3 regions of the Silvimonas soli genome follow, and region 1 is predicted to be linked to each of the others. Evidence: predicted binding sites of a transcription regulator. Region 1 holds the regulator's gene; each other region holds the start of a gene.
What was found. The regulator sigma-54, encoded in region 1, starts transcription at its own class of promoters, with help from an activator protein. The targets are predictions, from matches to a motif close to CTGGCACGCTTCATGCTT.

Region 1 (6,813 bases):
CTGGGGTCGGCGGCGATACGCGCGCGCCCGCTAGCGACCTGAACGGTGGTGTCACCTAACGGGCCGGGCACTTTCATCTGCCGATCAGCCGCCAGATCGAGTTCGGCAAACAATTTGCCAGACTGATAAATGCGCACATGCGTTGCGGTATCGCGCTGCCAGGCATAACTGGCCAAAGCGATGACCAGACTTAACGCCAGCAACATCACCAACCAGTCACCGGGCTGCAACAGACGCCATTCAGGCCGTACCATGTTGCTCACGATGGCGTATCAAGACCTGGCGTTGATTGGCGAAGTGGCGGCCCAGTTGTTCCGCCAGGAAAACGGAACGATGCTGGCCACCGGTACAACCAATCGCGACCGTAACGTAATTGCGGTGGTCGCGATCAAACTCGGGAATCCAGTGCTCCAGAAAGCCAATCAAGTGGGTTAAATAGCGGCCCACGGCTTCCTGGCGTTTGAGGAAATCAATGACCGGTTGGTCTTTGCCGGTGAGTGGGCGCAAGACCGGATCGTAATGCGGGTTGGGCAAGCAGCGTGCGTCAAACACAAAGTCGGCATCTTGCGGCAGGCCATGTTTGAAGCCAAATGACTCAAAAATCAAAGTCAGGCGGGATTGATCCAGCCCGACAAAGTCGCGCACCATTGCCCGCAGCTGGTTTGCAGACAGCACGCTGGTATCTATGCGATGAGCATTGGCGGAGAAATATTCCAGAATCTCACGTTCAAGCGCGATGGCCTCGGTAACGGTGAGATTGCCGCCAGAGAGCGGATGCGCGCGGCGGGTTTCCGAGAAACGTTTCACCAGCGTTTCATCGCTCGCCTCCAGGAACAACAAGCGGGCGTCGACTTTGAGTTCCAGCATCGCCGCCAGGTGATCGGGAAAAGCGGCCAGGTTGTGCGCGCTACGAGAGTCAACGGCAATGGCAACCTTGGGGTAGCCATCTTCATCCAGCAGCGCGACGGTTTGCGGCAAAATGGGCGAGGGCAGGTTGTCGATGCAGAAATAACCGAGGTCTTCCAGAATGCGCAACGCTACACTCTTGCCCGCGCCCGAGACCCCTGAAAGCAGGATGACCTGTTGCCGTTTTTGCGTCATCGTTATTCGCCCAGCTCCATAAAGCGCTGGTGCCGTTCAATAAACTCGCGGGTGGAGTCGATGCCGCGCAATTGCAGAATATAGTTACGTACCGCGGCCTCAACCAGTACCGCCAAGTTGCGACCCGCCGCCACCGGAATCACCAGTTTGCGGATTTGCACGCCGAGGATTTCCTGCGTGGCCGCCTGCATTTGCAGCCGATCAATTGGCGCCAGCGTTTCGCCGCCCGCTTTGGCCAGATGCACGATCAGCTTGAGCGTCTTTTTGGGGCGCACGGCAGTTTCGCCGAAAATGGTGCGGATATTGAGCACGCCGATCCCCCGTACTTCCAGAAAATCGCGCAGCATCGGCGGACAGCGACCTTCCAGTGTTTCCGGGTTGGTGCGATAAACCTCAACTACATCGTCGGCCACCAGACCGTGGCCGCGTGAGATCAGCTCCAGTGCCAGTTCGCTCTTACCCATCGACGACTCGCCAGTCAGCAATACGCCCACTTCCAGCACGTCCAGAAACACGCCATGCAAGTGGGTGGAAACCGCGAGTGCCTTGGCCAGGTAATAGCGCAGCACGTCCATCAAATATGGCGATTGTTCGGTGGAGGTCAGCAGCGGTACGTGGTGACGTTCGGCACCTTCACGCAAGGTGTCGGGCACGGGCTGGCCATTGGCAACCACCATCAGTGCCATTTCATTGGCAAACAGGCGTTCGACCGAATCTTTCTGGGCCTCGGGGCTAAGACCGGCAAAATAATTGACTTCGGCAATCCCCAAAACCTGCACGCGGTTGGGGTGAATGAAGTTCAGGTGACCAACCAGTGCCAGACGCGGCTTTTGTTCGGCGGCATCATTGGTGAGCAGATTGTTGGCACCGGATTGACCTGCTACCCAAGTGAGCCTGAGCTTTTCCGCATTATCGATGAACAGCTGTCTAACGGTAATCTGCGGCATACGGTTCCCAGGTGGAAATCAGTTTCCAGGCCGCGTCCACGTCGCTGGCCGTTGCAAGTTGTTCGCGCACGGTTTTATCAGAAAAGAGCTGGGCCAGCTCGGACAATATCTGCAAATGCAGGTCGGTGGCAGCAGCGGGAACCAGCAACACAAAGACCAGGCTCACGGGCTTGCCATCCGGCGCATCAAAAGGCACCGGGCTTTTTAGCCGGATAAACGCGCCGCTGGCTTCTTTCAGACCTTTGATGCGGCCGTGTGGAATTGCCACACCTTGGCCCAAGCCGGTTGAGCCGAGTTTTTCGCGGGCAAACAGGCTATCGAAAATAACGCTGCGCGCAATGGCGTGACTATTCTCGAACAGTATCCCCACCTGTTCGAAAACACGTTTCTTGCTGCCCACGTCCAAATCTAGAAACACATTATTGGCGGGCAGAATTCTGGATATCAGACTCATCGTGTTGCCGACTCACTGACCAAAGCGGCGGGCGTATCCTGCGCGCCCCACCTGTGACGAATTCCGATGGCTGCTTTTGCTCTATTCACCGGTCTGGATAGTGCTCACTGGAACTGCGAACCACACCGCATTTACGGTGCTATTTGATAAGTATTGCGCAATTTATTAGCCAGGACAGTGCAATCTTGCCCCATTAACGTGCCATTGCACTGCACAACCAATACTATTGTACCGCCCAGAATGCATAAACAAAAACGGGAACCAGTATTATTGGCTCCCGTTTGTTGTATCAAAGGACTGGTTAATGCCGGAAAGTCATTCCTCTTCGACGGTTTGCTGATGTTTGATCGCTTCGCCGCGATGATCCATCAAGCATTCTTTGTGTTTCACAATCTGCCGATCAAGTTTGTCGACCAGTAAATCAATGGCCGCATACATATCCTTGTCTGATGCCTCAACGTGGATGTCTTTTCCGCGAACCCGCACTGTGACATCGGCTTTCTGCTGCAATTTTTCTACAGACAGAATCGTGCTGACGTCTACAACCTGGTCGAAGTGTCGCGTTATCCGGTCGAGCTTGCTGGTAACGTATTCCCGTAAGGCCGGGGTCACTTCAACGTGATGTCCGCTGATGTTGAGGTTCATGGCATTCTCCTTCTGGTAAGCCATTAAGACACTGCACCGATAAGGGCTACAGGTTTTTGCGCAGATTGACGGGTGGAACGTTCATGCCCTCCCTGTACTTGGCAACGGTTCGCCGCGCAACCACGATCCCTTGCCCGGATAAAGCTTCGGCAATGGCGCTATCTGAGAGCGGCCGGGTTTTGTCTTCGTTCTGGATCATCTGTTTGATGAGCGCTTTGATGGCGGTGGCCGAACATTCGCCACCGGCTTCGGTGTCAACGTGACTGCCGAAGAAGTATTTGAACTCCAGCAAGCCACGTGGGCTGGTCATGTATTTCTGGGTAGTAACGCGGGACACGGTGGATTCATGCAGATCCAGTTCCATGGCGATATCGCGCAGGACGAGCGGGCGCATGGCGACTTCACCATGTTCGAAAAACGCACGCTGGCGTTCAACGATGGCCTGAGCGACCCGCAGAATGGTTTCAAAGCGTTGTTGCACGCTTTTCACCAGCCATTTGGCTTCTTGCAACTCGCGCGCCAGCACACCGCCTTCGCTACGTTGCAGGATATCTGCATAGACTTGATTGATGCGCAACCGCGGCATCGCGGCTGGATTGAGTCTCACCTGCCATTGCCCCTTGATCTTTTGCACCAGTACGTCAGGTACAACGTAACGTGGTGTCAATGCCGCCCATTGTGCTGCCGGGCGCGGATTCAGACTGGTGATCACACTTTGCGCGGCTTTCAGTGCCGCGTCGTCACATTTCAGTAACCTTTTGAGCTTAGTGTAGTCACGCCCGGCCAATAAATCGAGATGTTGTCCGACGATCTGTCGTGCCAGCTCGCAAGCGGGAGAAGGTGCAACCAGGCGCAACTGCAGGCCCAAAGCCTCCGCAGTATTGCGGGCACCCACCCCAACGGGATCAAACTGCTTGAGTCTGGCCAGTGCTACGGCCAGGTCATCAATTTCAAGCTCCAGATGTGTGACGATCTCCGGCGGGATTTGTTCCAGTAATTCTTCGAGGGACATTGGTAAAAATCCCTCATCGTCCACTGCGTCGATCATGAAAGCCAGGGCAGCATGGTCGCGCTCGGGCAAACGCAGCACCCCCGCTTGATCCAGCAGATGCTCGCGCAGCGTCAGCTCTTTGGCGACCTGGGTGGCCGGATCGAAGTCGTCATCATCGTCACCGTTGCGCGCATTGCCGGTGCCGCTACCCCAGTTCATGTCGTCGCCGCTGCCATCGTAGGCCGGTTCTTGCGGGGTGCTGTCGCTCTCGCCGGAAACAGGTTCGGGACTGTCGGAAGGGTTACTGCCGCCACCATCTTGTTCCAGCAGCGGATTTTCCAGCAGGTAACGCTCGATTTCCGTCTGAAAATCGAGTGTGGACAGCTGCAACAGCTTGATTGACTGCTGCAGCTGCGGGGTGAGGTTCAGTTGCTGCGAAAGACGCAGTTGAAGGGATTGCTTCATGCTGCGTTTATATCCAGACAAAGAGGGTGGCGGTTGATCGGCGCTTTAGGCATGGCGCGGTTACATGCGGAAATGTTCGCCCAGGTAAACCTTGCGCACTTGTTCGTTGGCAATGATTTCGGCTGGATGCCCGGATGCCATCACGGAGCCTTCAGAGATAATGTACGCCCGATCACAAATCCCCAGCGTTTCGCGCACGTTATGGTCGGTAATCAGCACGCCGATACCACGGTCGCGCAGATAAGCAATGATGCGCTGGATGTCCATCACCGCAATCGGATCGACTCCGGCAAAGGGTTCGTCCAGCAAAATAAAGCGCGGATCAGCAGCCAGTGCGCGGGCGATTTCGGCACGTCGCCGCTCGCCGCCAGACAAACTCATGGCGCCGCTGTCACGCAGATGGGCAATGTGCAATTCATGCAGCAATTCGTCCAGTCTTTCGGCGCGGCGGGTGGCGTTTTTCTCGCGCAGTTCCAGCACAGCCAGAATGTTCTGGGCGACCGTCATCTTGCGAAAAATCGAAGCTTCCTGCGGCAGATAACCCAAGCCCAGTTCTGAGCGCTGGTGCATCGGCAGGCGACTGATGTCCTGGCCATTCAGGGTGATTTCGCCACCATCGGCAGCGACCATCCCGACAATCATATAAAAGCTGGTGGTTTTGCCCGCGCCGTTAGGGCCAAGCAAACCGACGACCTCTCCCGCATCCACTCGAATGGCTACGTCACGTACCACGGTGCGTTTGCCGTAGCGTTTCATCAAACCGGAAGCGTTCAGGGATGCAGTCATGGGTTGAGTGGCCGGGCCGTTGTTATCGAGTGATCGGGAGGGCTTCATTGGGCCCCGCTTGCGGTGACTGCACTGGCCTTGGTTGCCGCCGGTTTGGTGGTGGCAGCGGCACTGGCGTCTTTTTTCTTCGGAACGATCGTCACATTGACGCGACCGGCGCCGGACTTGGTGCTGTTGGCGGTGTACTGGTCGTTGTTCAGGTTGTAAGTGATGATGTCCCCAAACACTTCGTTCTGGTTCTTGCGCACCCAGGCACTGTTGGTCAGCACCAGCATGCCGGTTTTCTGGTTGTAATCGTAATGCAGTGACTCAGCATCAACCCATTCACCATCATCTGCCTGCTGGCGAAATTTCACTGGTTTGCCATCGCCTTGCGAATATTGCATGCCATCCGCGTCTTGATGGATCACCAGCTTGTCCGAGCGCAGCGTCATGGTGCCTTGCGTGACAACCACGTTGCCGGTGTACACACCGGTATTGGCTTTCTGGTCGTAAGTGGCCGAATCAGCTTCAATTTTCATCGGCTTTTCACGATCAGCCGTTGAGGCCAGGGCGGCAGTTGCCCCCAGCGCCAGGCTGATTGTCAGGACGCTATTTACTGCTGCGTTGCGCAGGGACATAAGTGGTGCTCACTCTGGATTTAACTAAAAGGGTCTGGCCAGCAAGGTCGGCTTGAAAGCCAACACCCTTGGCGTGGTAGGCACCCATGTCGGCATCGACCGGGGCTTCCGACCAGGCGTCACCGGGTTTGGGTTGATACCAGATTTCCCGACCGTGAATGACCATTTGCGCGTGCTGTGCATCTGGCTGGCGCGTCATCGTGGTGGGTTCGGGCATCCACAATTTTTCGCCTTTGTTGATCGATTGCGCGCGCGTGGTAACGAGGTCGACCCGCGGTTTGCCCGGTGCAGTAGACACAAGGTGCGGATTGTCGAACCAGGCGCTGTCGTTTTCTTCGTAATGGCTGACTTTGTCGGCGTCCAGTCGCTCGAACGGCCGACCCAGTTCGTCAAAGCGCACGGTATGGGTGTTGTTGGCTATCAAATTCGGCTCATCCACCAGCCGTTGGTTGTCCAGTGCCGGCAAGGTTGCGGCAGAGTTCAGTCCCCACACCAGCAGCGCCAGGAACACAATCAACACCAACGGCAAGAGTCGCGAAGACAAAGAATTCACTGGCCGTCCTTAGCGCAAATAGTACGCGAGGATACCATCCAGCGTTTCTTGTGCACGCATGATGGATTCACAGGCTTCACGCACTGCGCCGTGACCGCCGTGTTTGCTGGTGATGTAGTGAGCGTTGTCGCGCACGATTTCCGGCGCGTCTGGCACGGCAATGGCAAACGCCACTCGGCGCATCACCGGCAAGTCAATGACGTCATCGCCCATATAGCCGCATTGTTCGGCGGTCAGGCCGGTGGCTGCCA
Region 2 (6,813 bases), 1.5 Mb from region 1:
AATCACACCCATCGGGCGATCAGGTTTTTGGCAAAGTCACGCCAATCTGGCCTTGGTATTTGCCGCCGCGATCGCGGTAACTGGTTTCGCACACGTCATCTTCATCGGCTTCGAAGAACAGTACCTGCGCCACGCCTTCGTTGGCGTAAATCTTGGCGGGCAGCGGCGTGGTGTTGGAGAACTCCAGCGTTACGTAGCCTTCCCATTCGGGCTCAAACGGCGTCACGTTCACGATAATGCCGCAACGGGCGTAGGTCGATTTACCCAGACACACCGTCAGCGCATTACGCGGAATGCGGAAGTATTCCACGGTACGGGCCAGCGCGAACGAGTTCGGCGGGATGATGCAGTAACCCTTGCCCGAGACATCCACAAAGCTGTTTTCATCGAAGTTTTTTGGATCAACGATGGTGGAGTTCAGGTTGGTGAACACTTTGAATTCATCGGCACAGCGGATGTCGTAGCCGTAGCTGGACGTGCCATACGAAACGATGCGCTCGCCGTTGACTTCCTTGACCTGACCTGGAATGAACGGCTCGATCATCCCGTGCTCCTGGGCCATGCGGCGAATCCACTTATCGGACTTGATACTCATCGTTGTCACACCATCTACACAAAATGGTGGTTATTGTAACTGTGCTTGGGGCCGACGTGTGAGATCAAGTCCGGATGGCACCCGAATGTTTGCCCCCGGGCAATGGCATGGCTTGATGGCGATGCGGCATTTTTACAAAACTCATTTATCTTCCTTGCTGCTTATGACTGCATTGACCAGAATGAAGTCAGAGGGGCAAGCATCCCGAAAAATAACGGAGAACTATCGATGCTCAATGAAACCTGCCCGTCTTTTGAATTGCCCATGACGGGTGGTACGACATTCAATCCGGCCTCGCTGCTCGGCGAAGCCTTTGTGCTCTACTTCTATCCGAAGGACAGCACTCCTGGTTGCACCGTTGAAGGTGGCGACTTCCGCGATCATCACGCTGCGTTTGCCGCAGCGGGCGCCAAAGTCTTCGGCATCAGCCGCGACAGCATCAAATCCCACGAAAACTTCAAAGCCAAAATGGCGTTCCCGTTCGAGTTGATCTCAGACCCGAACGAAGTCGCCTGCGCGGCCTTTGGCGTGGTGAAAATGAAGAATATGTACGGCAAGCAAGTGCGCGGTATCGAGCGCAGCACCTTTGTGATCAACAAGGAGGGGAAAATCGCCCACGAGTGGCGCGGGGTAAAGGTACCCGGCCATGTGGAAGCAGTGCTCAGCGTTGTGCAGGGCCTGAAATAAGGGGAAACGGCCTGCACGGGCCGTTTTTTATTGGTACCGCATCACCCGGTTTTCATTTCGCCCGTCTACAAGGAGAGCCTTATGGCCGCTCGCAAGTCGAAAAAAGCTGAGGATTCAAAGTTGTTCGTGCTGGACACCAATGTGATGATGCACGATCCAACCTCGATCTTTCGCTTTGAAGAGCATGACCTCTTTCTACCGATGATGACGCTGGAAGAGCTGGACGGGAACAAGAAAGGCATGACAGAAGTGGCCCGCAACGCCCGTCAGACCAGTCGTTTTATCGAAGAGTTGATTGCGGGCCGAGAAGAAGATTTGCATGCCGGTGTATCGCTGGCCGATGCCAGTAAAGGCCAGGCCAGCGGTCGTTTGTTCTTGCAGACCGAAGCCATCACCAGCGTGCTGCCCTCCCAATTGCCCATGGGCAAAGCCGACAACCAGATTCTGGGCGTCGTGCATCACCTGCAGCAAATGCAGCCCAAGCGTCAGGTCATTCTGGTGTCCAAAGACATCAACATGCGCATCAAGGCGCGTGCGCTGGGCCTGGCCGCCGAAGACTATTTCAACGACAAAGTGCTGGAAGATACCGACCTGCTGTACACCGGCATGCGCGAGATCGACCAGTCGTTCTGGGAGAAAAACGGTAAGGATCTGGAGAGCTGGCAAGAAGGCGGCCGCAGCTACTGGCGCCTGAAAGGCCCGGATGTCATCGACCTTTACCCCAACCAGTTGTTGTTCCAGCAAGGCGAGCGCCCGCTCGCCGCCCGCGTGGTTGAGCTGGAAGGCAAAACCGCCAAGATTGAAAGTCTCAAAGATTACTCGCACCAGAAAAATGCCATCTGGGGCGTAACAGCGCGCAACCGGGAGCAAAACTTTGCGCTGAACATGCTAATGAATCCGGACGTGGATTTTGTCTCGCTGCTAGGCCAGGCCGGTACCGGTAAAACGCTGCTGACACTGGCGGCAGGTCTGGTACAAACGCTGGAATCCAAGATTTACTCTGAAATCATCATGACCCGGGTCACCGTACCGGTGGGCGAGGACATTGGCTTTCTGCCCGGGACCGAAGAAGAAAAGATGCAGCCGTGGATGGGCGCGCTGGAAGACAACCTGGATGTGCTCAACCAGACCGATGCCGAAGCAGGCGACTGGGGCCGTGCTGCTACGCGTGATCTGATTCGCAGCCGTATCAAGGTCAAATCACTCAACTTCATGCGCGGGCGTACTTTCCTCAACAAGTTCCTGATCATTGATGAGGCGCAAAACCTGACACCCAAGCAGATGAAGACGCTCATCACCCGCGCCGGTCCCGGCACCAAGGTGGTGTGTCTGGGCAATATCAGCCAGATTGATACGCCCTACCTCACCGAGGGTTCATCGGGCCTGACCTACGTGGTGGATCGCTTCAAGATCTGGACCCACTCGGGGCATATCACCTTGCAACGCGGCGAGCGTTCACGCCTGGCGGATTACGCGGCAGAAACGCTGTAAACCTGGTCATTTACTTATCATCACAACAACGGGCCGCGAGGCCCGTTTTTCATTGCAAGCTTATGATTTTCTGAGAAATACTTTTATTTCAGCAAAAAAGCGCGCCTGCCAAGCCTGTTGCAAGCATTGTGATTACACCAGGAAAAGCCTTCAGCGCTGTTTCTTTATGCTGCAACACAGCAATTTTTCAGTTACATGACAGTTTCACTCCATCGCCTTTCGCAGCTGACGAACGGTGATAACCCGACTTTCGCAAAGCAAGCAAATTGGCCGATTTACTTGCCAAGGCAAACAAGTCGGGGACTAGCCCCGCAACATACCGGCGTGTAGGCTTTGCGCTGATCAGTCGCACCGATCCAGAACCCAGGGGGGTATTCATCGAAAAGATGAATAACCGGTTCCGCGACTGGCACAACAACAAGGTGGGAGATCAATGCCAACGATCAAGATTCATCGTCAAGGCGCGCTGGGCCGTCAGCCGCGCATGTTGCTGGATGGACATCCACTCGGCCATACCATGCCGGGCAATTGCCTGAGCGCCCCGCTGCCACCCGGGCGCCATACGCTGCAAGCGCAACTGGATTGGGGTAAAACACCGCCGCTGGTATTTGATACCGATGGCGAAGAAATGCATTTCACTGTCAAAAGCAATATGCATGGCTGGAAGTTGCTGTTCGCACCGTTCTATCTGTTTGCGCCATACAACGCGTTGGTGGTTGAGCAGCGCCACTAAGCGGTTTGATGCATCGCATCATGCGTACAGATAACGAAAAGGCCCGGTTTTCCGGGCCTTTTCTGTTGTTGGCTGCTACTTCGCCTGGCCTGTTTAGCCCGCGTTACGTTCCAGCACCACAAAATACTTTTTCACCGGCTCGACCACTTCAAACTGGCCTTTGAAGCCAGCCGGGATAACCAGCGCCTCACCCGCCCGCACTTCCACCACCCCGCCGTTTTCATCATGCACGCGGGCCAGGCCTTCGATGATGCTGAAGAACTCTTCTTCATTCGGGCCAAACTCAATCCGCCAACTACCCGGCTCGGACGCCCAGATTCCGCTCGAAAATTCTTTGGATGCATTTTCGTAGTGCAGCCAGGTGGTGCGCTGTGGGTTGCCAGACACCAGACGCTCCGGCCGGGGATGATCAACGATGGCTTGCGGCGACTGCTGGGAGAAGGCGATGACTTTCACAATTATTCCTTTTTAATCAAAAAATTAGATCAGAAATCAACCACTGGATATGCAATTGGTATTAACGTTTTCCCTGACAGTACTTTCGACAATGTTGTCAGCCAAGGGCACGGATCATGCTTTTAATCACCCATATAAACTGCCACGTGCCTTGCTGCACCATGTTTTATCAACGGTCTGCAGTCCTGGCTGAGCATGCCGCAAGCGCCGACAGTTTATTGAGTTGATCGATGTTTGACCAAAAGCGTCACCCTACCTGAAAACCCATGTCTGGAGATACGCATGCTCACCAAGATGCTGCAACGCGCACTATTTGTCGCCATCACGTGTAGTTCTGTTGTGGTTTACGCCGCCGACAAACTGCCCAATGTGGTGATCCTTGCCACTGGTGGCACCATCGCCGGGACTGGCGCCACCAGCACGACCACGGTGGGTTATACCGCAGCCAAGGTCGGCGTGGAAAAGCTGATCGAAGCGGTGCCAGAATTAAAGCAAGTGGCCAATGTTTCTGGCGAGCAGGTATTCCAGATTGCCAGTGAGAACATGACCAACGAGAACTGGCTGGTGCTGGCCAAGCGAGTGAACGAATTGCTCAAGCAAAGCAGCGTGGATGGCATTGTCATCACTCACGGCACCGACACCATCGAAGAAACGGCGTATTTCCTCAATTTGACCGTGAAGAGCAAAAAGCCAGTAGTGATTGTGGGTTCCATGCGCCCTTCCACTGCCATCAGCGCCGACGGCCCGATCAACCTGTATAACGCGGTGGCCGTTGCTGGCAGCCCGGACTCGGTCAATCGTGGCGTGCTGGTGGCCATGAACGACGAAATCCTCGGCGCTCGTGATGTCACCAAGACCAACACCATGCTTGCCAACACCTTCCGCTCGCCGGAACTGGGCGACTTGGGCTATATCGTTTCCGGCAAACCGCAGTTTTATCGTGCCACCACCAAAAAGCACACTTGGGAAACCGAGTTTGACGTATCAAAGATGGAGCATCTGCCCGCCATCGACATCGCCTATGGTTCGGCCAACGCCAATACCATCGCAATTGATGCGTTTGTTGCCGCTGGTGATGTCGGTATCGTTTATGCCGGTACCGGTGACGGCAGTCTGTCCACGCCCGTACGCGCCCGCCTGACCGAATTGCGCCAGAAAGGCATTTACATTCTGCGCTCATCCCGGGTCGGCAACGGCCCCACCCTGCGTAATGGCGAGAACGATGACGACAAGACTGACTTCGTCGTCTCCGACACCCTCAGCCCGCAAAAAGCCCGCATCTTGCTGATGCTGGCGCTGACCAAGACCAAAGATACCAAGGAGATTCAGCGGATGTTTTATACGTATTGAGTGGAAGAGTATGGCGCGAGAGCGAGGTTGTCTCGCTCTTGCTGGCTGAAGTGAGGAGATACGGGTTAGCTTGGTCATCATTGCCACCCCGGATTCTCGCTTCGCTTCATCCGGGCTACGTGCTCTTCGCATTCCCAGCCTTGGCGGCCCACGGTGAACGTCGCCGCTGGATTCCCGCCTTCGCGGGAAGGACGATGTAATTGGTGTGCATGGCGGCTCTGCTGTTGCTGGGGCAACTAACTCTGGCATTCCACACCGCAAACCACGCCGACCAAGAGCCGGAGACCCAAGCTCCGGCCGACGGAGGGAACGCGGGTTGCTCCCGCCTTACCCGCCAGACTCGAACAACCACTGCGTCAAACCCACTTACTCCAGATCCCCCGACCACCCATCCGGCTTCACCAGCGCATTATCAAAGCGCGAATACTTGCCGATAAATACCAGCGGCACCTTGCCGGTCGGGCCATTCCGGTGCTTGCCGACGATACATTCCGCCAGACCTTTGAATTGCGAGTCCGGGTTGTAGTACTCATCCCGATACATAAACATGATGATGTCGGCATCCTGCTCAATTGCGCCGGATTCGCGCAAGTCAGACATCATGGGGCGTTTGTCGGTACGTTGCTCCACCGAGCGCGACAACTGCGAAAGCGCAATAATCGGACATTTGAGTTCTTTGGCCAGTGACTTCAAACCGCGTGAGATTTCGCCCAGTTCGGTTGCCCGGTTCTGGTCTTTGGCCCCTGCCCGGCCCGCCATCAACTGCAAATAGTCGATCACGATCAAACCCAACTGACCATGCTGTCGCGCCAGTCGTCGTGATTTGGTGCGGATGTCCAGCGCGGTCAAAGCGCCGGTTTCTTCAATGAAGATGGGCGCCTCGGACAAGCGATTGATCGCGTAGGTCAGCTTGGTCCAATCTTCATCCTCGAACTTGCCGGTCTTGAGCTTGTGCAGGTCGATCTTGCCGATCGAACCCACCATCCGCATGCCCAATTGCGCCGCGCCCATTTCCATGGAGTAAATCGCCACCGGCAAACGCAATTCGGTGCCTACGTGTTCAGCTATGTTGACCGAGAACGCGGTTTTACCCATGGATGGACGACCCGCCACGATCACCAGATCGCCCGGTTGCAGACCGGAAGTCATTTTATCCAGATCAAAAAAACCGGTCGCCACGCCGGTGACCTCAGACAGGTTGTCTTGTTTGTAGAGGTAGTCGATCTTCTCGACGATTTCTTTCAAGATCGGCGGCATGGCAATAAAGCCCTGCTGCCCTTTAGCCGACTGCTCGGCGATCTGGAATACGCGTGATTCAGCTTCATCCAGCAACGCTGAGGCTTCTCGTCCACCCGGATTGTAGGCCGCATCGGCGATCTCAGTGGCGACGCTGGCGAGCTGTCGCATCACCGATTTTTCGCGCACGATTTCACCATAACGGCGAATGTTGGCGGCAGAAGGTGTGTTTTGTACCAGCGCGCCCAGATAAGCCAGGCCGCCG
Region 3 (6,813 bases), 1.2 Mb from region 1:
AGAGAACTTCGCCCGGGCCGGACTGGAAGGATCAATCAATCTGGTACATGACGACGCCGGACGCTTTCTGGCCGACGCCCACCCGGCCACCTACGATCTCTTGTTTCTGGATTCTGAACGCAGCCAGTATGTGGCGTGGTGGCCGCACCTAAGTCGGGTTTTACGCCCGGGTGGGCTACTGGTGGTGGATAACGCACTCTCCCACGCCGATGAAATGAACGCGTTCAGCGAACTGATCAAAGCCGATATTGAGTTCAAGACCAGCCTTGTGCCGGTGGGCAAAGGCGAATTGCTGGCAGTAAAACTATTGGACTAACAAGGCCGGTTTGGGATAACTGGCGGATTACTTGCTGCTTTCGTCCGAACACAGGAGACACACCGCCTGTCGTTGGTTATGCTCTGAGCAACTTATTTGGCCCGTACTGCATGTTCACACTCAACCTGCCCTCGCGCTCACGACAGCGCTTCTTTTTGCCTTTGATTCTGGCCTGGGTCCTGACCGGCTGGTTGAGCGTGGGCGCCGCTGCGATCCCGGGCGACAACGTGGCCGCCATCTGGCTGCCCAGCGGCGTTGGCGTTGTGGCGTTGTTGGTGCTGGGACGGGCCGGTTTGCTCTGCGTGTGGCTGGCCAGCCTGCTGGTCACCATTCCTGCCACTGCGCAATTGCTGGATCTGAACACCTCCTGGCGCATGGCGATACCGGCGGCGGCGCTGGACGCCCTGCAAGCTTATCTGGCCATGCGGGCGTGGCGCCTGCACGAAGCACGCTATCACGCCAACTTTCTGCGCCAGCCGCAAGATCTACCCTGGTTCTGGCTCTGGGTCTGCCTGGTACCGGTTCTGGTGACCGCGCCCTTGATGACGCTGTTGCAGTGGTTCTGCCACGCGCTGCCCGATGCCTCTACCGCCGGCATCATGCGGCATTGGCTGATGCTGGTGACTTCCAATACCGCCGGCATTTTGCTGATTGCACCGTGTTACGTAATCTGGCGCGATCGCAGTCGCTGGTCACTGCGCTTTTCCTCGATCCACCACTGGTGGTCAATCTTGCTGGCATTGATGATTCTGGCCGGTGCACTGTTGCTGTATCCGCCGGCACTGGTACTGCTGTTGCCGGTATTGCTGGCAACCACCATCCGTTATCGCTTGCCCGGGATGGTGATCGCGATCCTGATTTGCGCCATGGCCACGGCACTGGCCACGGCTTATCGCCTCGGCCCGTTTGTGCATGCCAATCCGACCATTTCGTTTGTGAATCTGCAGTTATTCCTGTTCTCGACCACGGTCATGTTGCAATACCTGGCGCTGGCGCAAGAACTGATCAAACGTCACCGCATCCAGCTGGAATCTGAAGTCGCCGCGCGCACCGAGGCACTGGCCCAAGCCAACGAGCGTCTGAAAGAATTGGCCACCACCGATGAACTGACCGGCGCACCCAATCGTCGCGAGTGGCAGCGCCGCTGCGCCCAAGCCGTGCTGCTGGCCCGACGCCAGGACACGCCGTTGTCGATCTTGCTACTGGATCTGGACCACTTCAAACAGGTCAACGATACCTACGGCCATTTGATTGGCGACCTGATGCTGCGCGCAGTCACCCACGCTTGCCGCGAAAGCCTGCGCGCCAGCGACAGCTTTGGGCGTTGGGGTGGCGAGGAATTTGTGGTGGTGCTGCCAGACACCCCATTGGGTGACGCGCAGCAGGTCGCCGAAAAGTTGCGGCTGGCGATTTCAGCCACGCATGTCCCGCTGGATGGTGGCGAGTACGTGCGCATTACCGCCAGCATGGGCGTGTCGCGCCTGCGCCCCAGTGATGTTGATCTGGACGACCTGCTCACCCGCGCCGATCACGCGCTGTATCACGCCAAAGAATATGGCCGCAATCGGGTGGTGCTGGAAACCGAATTGCCCGCCAATGAATTGCCCAAAAAACACGCCTGACCTGGGCGGGTGCCTGCGGCTACATCATCCGGGCATCCTCACCACGCCAGTTCAGACCTATCCCGGCTACAATGTAACTCCAATTCTCTAATTCCTTCGCCACTTTCGCCCCTCCATGACCATACGTGCTGTCGTTTTTGATTTCGGTGGTGTTCTGTTTGACTGGAACCCGGATTACCTCTACCGCAAACTGATTAGCGACGATGTCGAGCGCGCCTGGTTTTTGCAGCATGTTTGCAATGGTGAATGGAATCTGCAGCAAGACGGTGGCCGTTCTATCGTCGATGCCACGGCCAGCAAGATCAAAGAGTTTCCCGAGCACGCCGAATTGATCCGTGCGTTCTACGAACGCTGGCCGGAATCGCTCAAAGGCACGCTGGTCGAAGGCATCAAACTGATGGAAGACCTGGAATACGCCCAGGTGCCACTCTACGGCCTGACCAACTGGTCGGCCGAGACCTTTCCCTACGCATGGGACAACTACCCTTTCCTGCGCCGCTTTCGCGACATCGTCGTCTCTGGCCGACTTGGGCTAATCAAACCCGACGCAGCCATTTATCATGAGATGTTCCGGCGCATCGCCCGTGATCTGCCCGACTTGCAACCCCAAGAACTGGTATTTATTGACGACAACCAGGCCAACGCCCGGGCGGCGAGTGCGTTAGGTTGGCATGGCATTCATCACACCAGTGCGGCAGCTACCGAAGCCGCGCTACGGACCTTGGGTGTCGCGTTTTGAATCAGGAGCAACCAATGACCGAAATCAGCGCCGGGCCTGCCACACCGCGTGTGAGTATTCGCTATTGCACCCAGTGCAACTGGTTATTACGCTCGGCCTGGCTGGCGCAAGAGTTGCTCAACACTTTCGCCGAAGAACTGGGCGAGGTGGCATTGCAACCCGGCACTGGCGGGATTTTCCTGGTGCATTGCCAGGATCAGGTGATTTGGGATCGCAAAATTGAAGGGCGCTTTCCCGAAGCCAAAGAATTGAAACAACGCGTGCGTGATTTGATCGCACCAGATCGACCACTCGGTCATAGTGACCGGCCGGCTTGAGGCCCGCTGTGGTAAGGTTCCGTCCCATGTCTATTTGTCGTTTGCTACCCCGTTTTGCCGCCATTGTCACACTGAGTCTGCTGGCCGCGTTCGCGCACGCAGATATCTATAAATATGTTGATGCCGATGGCCGGATCACGTTTTCCAATCTGCCTATGCACGGTGCGAGCCGGGTATATACCGACCCGATCCCCATGGGCAATAAAGCGCGCGGCAAAGGCACTGGCGCATCCGGCACCCGGGTTACAGCGCCCAGTCCGGCTGACTTTCCTCGCGTCGACAGCGCCACCCAGAAATCGCGCGATTCCAACCGCAAGCAGATTCTGCAAGACGAGCTGAATACCGAGCAGCAAGCGCTGGCCGACTCCCGCCGGGCGCTCAGCGATGCTCAAGCCAGCCCCGATGCCCAAGCCAATTCCGCCAAATACCAGGATCGGGTGAGTCGCTTGCGTGACAACGCCACGGTACATGAAAAGAACGTGGCCGCGTTGCAACAGGAACTGGCACGCAGTAAATAGCGCTGTCAGGCTGGGCGCACAGAAGTAGCGCCTTCCAGCCGCGGCCGGTTTTATCCGCTTTGGGCATTCAACCAGCCTGTTATCTCCATTCGCGTCGCCAGCTCCATCGCAGCCAGCCATCGTCACCGGCTAGCCCGCGCCGCGATTTGCCCCATCCTGATCAATCCACTGATCTGTTTTTGCGGTGTTAGCTCCCCATCACGGGGCAGTGCACCACAACGACACCTATAATGCACCATATGTGTGCAATACCCAGGTTTCTAGTCCTCAAACCGCCTTGTGCATGCCATCTGCAAGCTGGCCCGCTAATTGCTTGGTTAAGCCGCATGAAAGAAGCCGCGGAACCGGCACACGCCACCACGCATGCTTTACGCCTTGTTCGACGCACGTTTTACATAGACCGCACCCTATGACAAAAAGCCCTACTCCTGCCACGTTCGCTGGACTGGAATTTCTCGATGCTGCGGTATTGGCCACACGCGAAGATGGCGCGCTGGTCTATTACAACCCGACTGCGGCCGATCTGCTGGGTCTGCGTGACGACTGCCTGGGGATGTCGCTGACCGACTGCCTCGGCCCGGACAATCCGGTCGCCCAAGCGTTGTACAACGCCAGCCGCGATAACGTCAGCCTCACCGAACACGAAATCGCGCTAAATACCTCGCATGGCGAAGTTTATGTTTCGCTCACCGCCAGCCCGATTGAAAGCACCGAGGCTGCGGCGCTGGCGGAAATCCGCCAGATTGACCAGCAACGCAAAATCGCCAATGAAGAGCGCCTGCAAGCGCAGCAACAGGCTAATCGCGAGCTGATCCGCAATCTGGCACATGAGATCAAAAACCCGCTGGGGGGCATTCGCGGCGCCGCGCAATTGCTGTCGCGCGAGTTGCATGACCCGCAACTGAAGGAATACACCCAGGTCATCATTGAGGAATCGCAACGCCTGCAAAGCCTGCTGGATCGGCTGCTGACGCCGCATCGCTTGCCGCAACTGGCCGAATTGTCGATTCATGAAGTACTGGAGCGCGTGCGCTCGTTGATGCTGGCGGAAACACCCAATGGCTTGGCGATCAAGCGTGACTATGACACCAGTCTGCCCACGCTGATTGGCGATCGCGAACAACTGATCCAGGCCGTACTCAACATCATGCGCAATGCCATTCAAGCCATGGATGGTGTGGGCGAAATCATGCTGCGTACTCGCGTGGCGCGGCAGGTCACGCTCAATCGGCAACGCTACCCGATTGCCATCCAGTTGCAGATTATCGATAACGGCCCGGGGATTCCGGATCACCTGAAGGACACTTTGTTTTATCCGCTGGTGTCGGGTCGTCCGGGTGGAACCGGCATTGGCCTGCACCTGGCGCACACTTTTATCAACCAGCACCACGGCTCCATCGATTTTGACAGCCGCCCGGGCTACACCTGTTTCAACATGCTGCTACCGCTCAATGGTTGGCAGGATTTCGACAAAACCAAGAACAACTAAACCAACCGCTCTGGGAACACCGTTTGCTCATGTCCTGCCCGCAACACGGGCTTTGAACAAGCGGAACCCCAGTCACCACAAGTTACGGAGAATCCATGAGCACTGTCTGGATTATTGATGACGACCGTTCCATCCGCTGGGTCTTCGAGAAAGCGCTGGCACGAGAAAACATTGCCCACGCCGCGTTTGCCTCGGCGACCGAAGCACTCGCCCGGCTGGGCCGCGAAGTTCCTGAAGCCATTGTGTGTGACATTCGCATGCCCGGTGAATCGGGGCTGACCTTTCTGGATCTGGTCAAAAAGGATTATCCCGGCCTGCCCGTGATCATCATGACCGCACATTCCGATCTGGAAAGCGCGGTGTCGGCATTCCAGGGTGGTGCGTTTGAGTATCTGCCCAAGCCGTTCGATGTTGATGCTGCCATTGCGTTGATCCAGCGCGCGCTGCAAGAAGGTGCCCGCCAGGTCGGCGGCGAAGAGGCGCCGGTAACCAACCCGGATATCCTCGGCCAGGCACCCGCCATGCAGGATGTGTTCCGCGCCATTGGCCGCTTGTCGCAATCGGCCGCCACGGTGATGATCACCGGCGAATCCGGCTCCGGTAAAGAACTGGTTGCGCGCGCTTTGCATCGCCACAGCCCGCGAGCCGCCAAACCGTTTATTGCCATCAATACCGCTGCGATCCCGAAGGATTTGCTCGAATCCGAATTGTTCGGTCACGAGCGTGGCTCGTTCACTGGCGCAGAAGCGCGGCGCCAGGGGCGGTTTGAACAAGCCGAAGGCGGCACGCTGTTTCTGGATGAAATTGGCGACATGCCTTCCGACCTGCAAACCCGTTTGCTGCGGGTCTTGTCGGACGGCTATTTCTATCGTGTTGGTGGTCAGGCGCCGATCAAAGCGAATGTGCGCGTCATTGCCGCAACTCACCAGAATCTGGAAGAACGCGTCAAACTGGGCGGCTTTCGTGAAGACTTGTTCCATCGTCTGAATGTGATCCGCCTGCGTTTGCCTGCCCTGCGGGAAAGGCGCCAGGATATCCCTTTGCTGGCCAAACACTTCTTGTCGCGCTCGGCTGCGGAACTGGGCGTCGAAACCAAACGCCTATCGGAAGACGCGATGGCGGCACTGAGCGGCTTTAGCTTTCCGGGCAACGTGCGCCAGTTGGAAAACCTGTGTCACTGGATGACCGTGATGGCACCGGGAGCCATTGTTGAAGCGGGCGATTTGCCGCCGGAAATCAGCGAAAGCAATGACACTACCGACGGCATCAGCATGGTGAGTGGCGACTGGCGTGCCGCGCTGGCCTCGGATATCGGCAGTCGTCTGGCCAAAGGCGAAAGCCGGATTCTGGATCAGATCATGCCGGCATTTGAGCGCACGGTGATCGAACGCGCGCTGGCCCACACCGGCGGCAAGCGGATCGAAGCCGCCGAATTGCTGGGTTGGGGCCGCAATACGCTGACCCGCAAGATCCAGGAACTAGGCATGGACAACGAAGTCTGACATAGCACATCTGTAAATCAGGCACCTGCCAGTGCCTGATAAAAACAGATCTTTCGATTTACTCTCTTTGCTCTTTTGTGTTCATGCTCGAATACAGGGCGGCTACCGCAAGGTGGCTGCCCTTTTGTTTTGTTATTGCGCTGCCGCGCCCCGCGTCTTTTCTCCGAATGGCTCTCCCGAGCGGGCCTGGCGCTGGCACTTCCTCGCCTGCATCGCGCCCACCACGGCAACGCGGTATCATGGCGGGCTTGAAAGTCCGGATTACCCCGGACGCAGGTAAAGGACACCCCAAAATGGCAGGACTCACCCC

Region 2: N7220_RS00885 (type II asparaginase) is a predicted target of sigma-54. The motif match lies at 4,067-4,084, and genes of this name have one in related genera.
Region 3: glnL (nitrogen regulation protein NR(II)) is a predicted target of sigma-54. The motif match lies at 3,810-3,827, and genes of this name have one in related genera.

The regions. Positions count from the first base shown of each region.
Region 1 covers NZ_CP106736.1:1,675,055-1,681,867, reverse strand. The annotation lists gene N7220_RS07710 (NusG domain II-containing protein) at 1-254, opposite strand, end outside; gene rapZ (RNase adapter RapZ) at 241-1,101, opposite strand; gene hprK (HPr(Ser) kinase/phosphatase) at 1,104-2,048, opposite strand; gene ptsN (PTS IIA-like nitrogen regulatory protein PtsN) at 2,029-2,502, opposite strand; gene hpf (ribosome hibernation-promoting factor, HPF/YfiA family) at 2,818-3,147, opposite strand; gene N7220_RS07685 (RNA polymerase factor sigma-54) at 3,194-4,603, opposite strand; gene lptB (LPS export ABC transporter ATP-binding protein) at 4,664-5,389, opposite strand; gene lptA (lipopolysaccharide transport periplasmic protein LptA) at 5,434-6,009, opposite strand; gene lptC (LPS export ABC transporter periplasmic protein LptC) at 5,981-6,562, opposite strand; gene N7220_RS07665 (KdsC family phosphatase) at 6,572-6,813, opposite strand, start outside.
Region 2 covers NZ_CP106736.1:204,135-210,947, forward strand. The annotation lists gene dcd (dCTP deaminase) at 20-595, opposite strand; gene N7220_RS00865 (peroxiredoxin) at 824-1,282, shown strand; gene N7220_RS00870 (PhoH family protein) at 1,364-2,773, shown strand; gene N7220_RS00875 (hypothetical protein) at 3,207-3,506, shown strand; gene N7220_RS00880 (cupin domain-containing protein) at 3,600-3,962, opposite strand; gene N7220_RS00885 (type II asparaginase) at 4,245-5,312, shown strand; gene dnaB (replicative DNA helicase) at 5,679-6,813, opposite strand, start outside.
Region 3 covers NZ_CP106736.1:2,871,110-2,877,922, reverse strand. The annotation lists gene N7220_RS13175 (O-methyltransferase) at 1-316, shown strand, start outside; gene N7220_RS13170 (sensor domain-containing diguanylate cyclase) at 427-1,938, shown strand; gene N7220_RS13165 (HAD family hydrolase) at 2,054-2,677, shown strand; gene N7220_RS13160 (Rdx family protein) at 2,692-2,994, shown strand; gene N7220_RS13155 (DUF4124 domain-containing protein) at 3,021-3,512, shown strand; gene glnL (nitrogen regulation protein NR(II)) at 3,922-5,001, shown strand; gene ntrC (nitrogen regulation protein NR(I)) at 5,097-6,503, shown strand; gene N7220_RS13140 (gamma-butyrobetaine hydroxylase family protein) at 6,797-6,813, shown strand, end outside.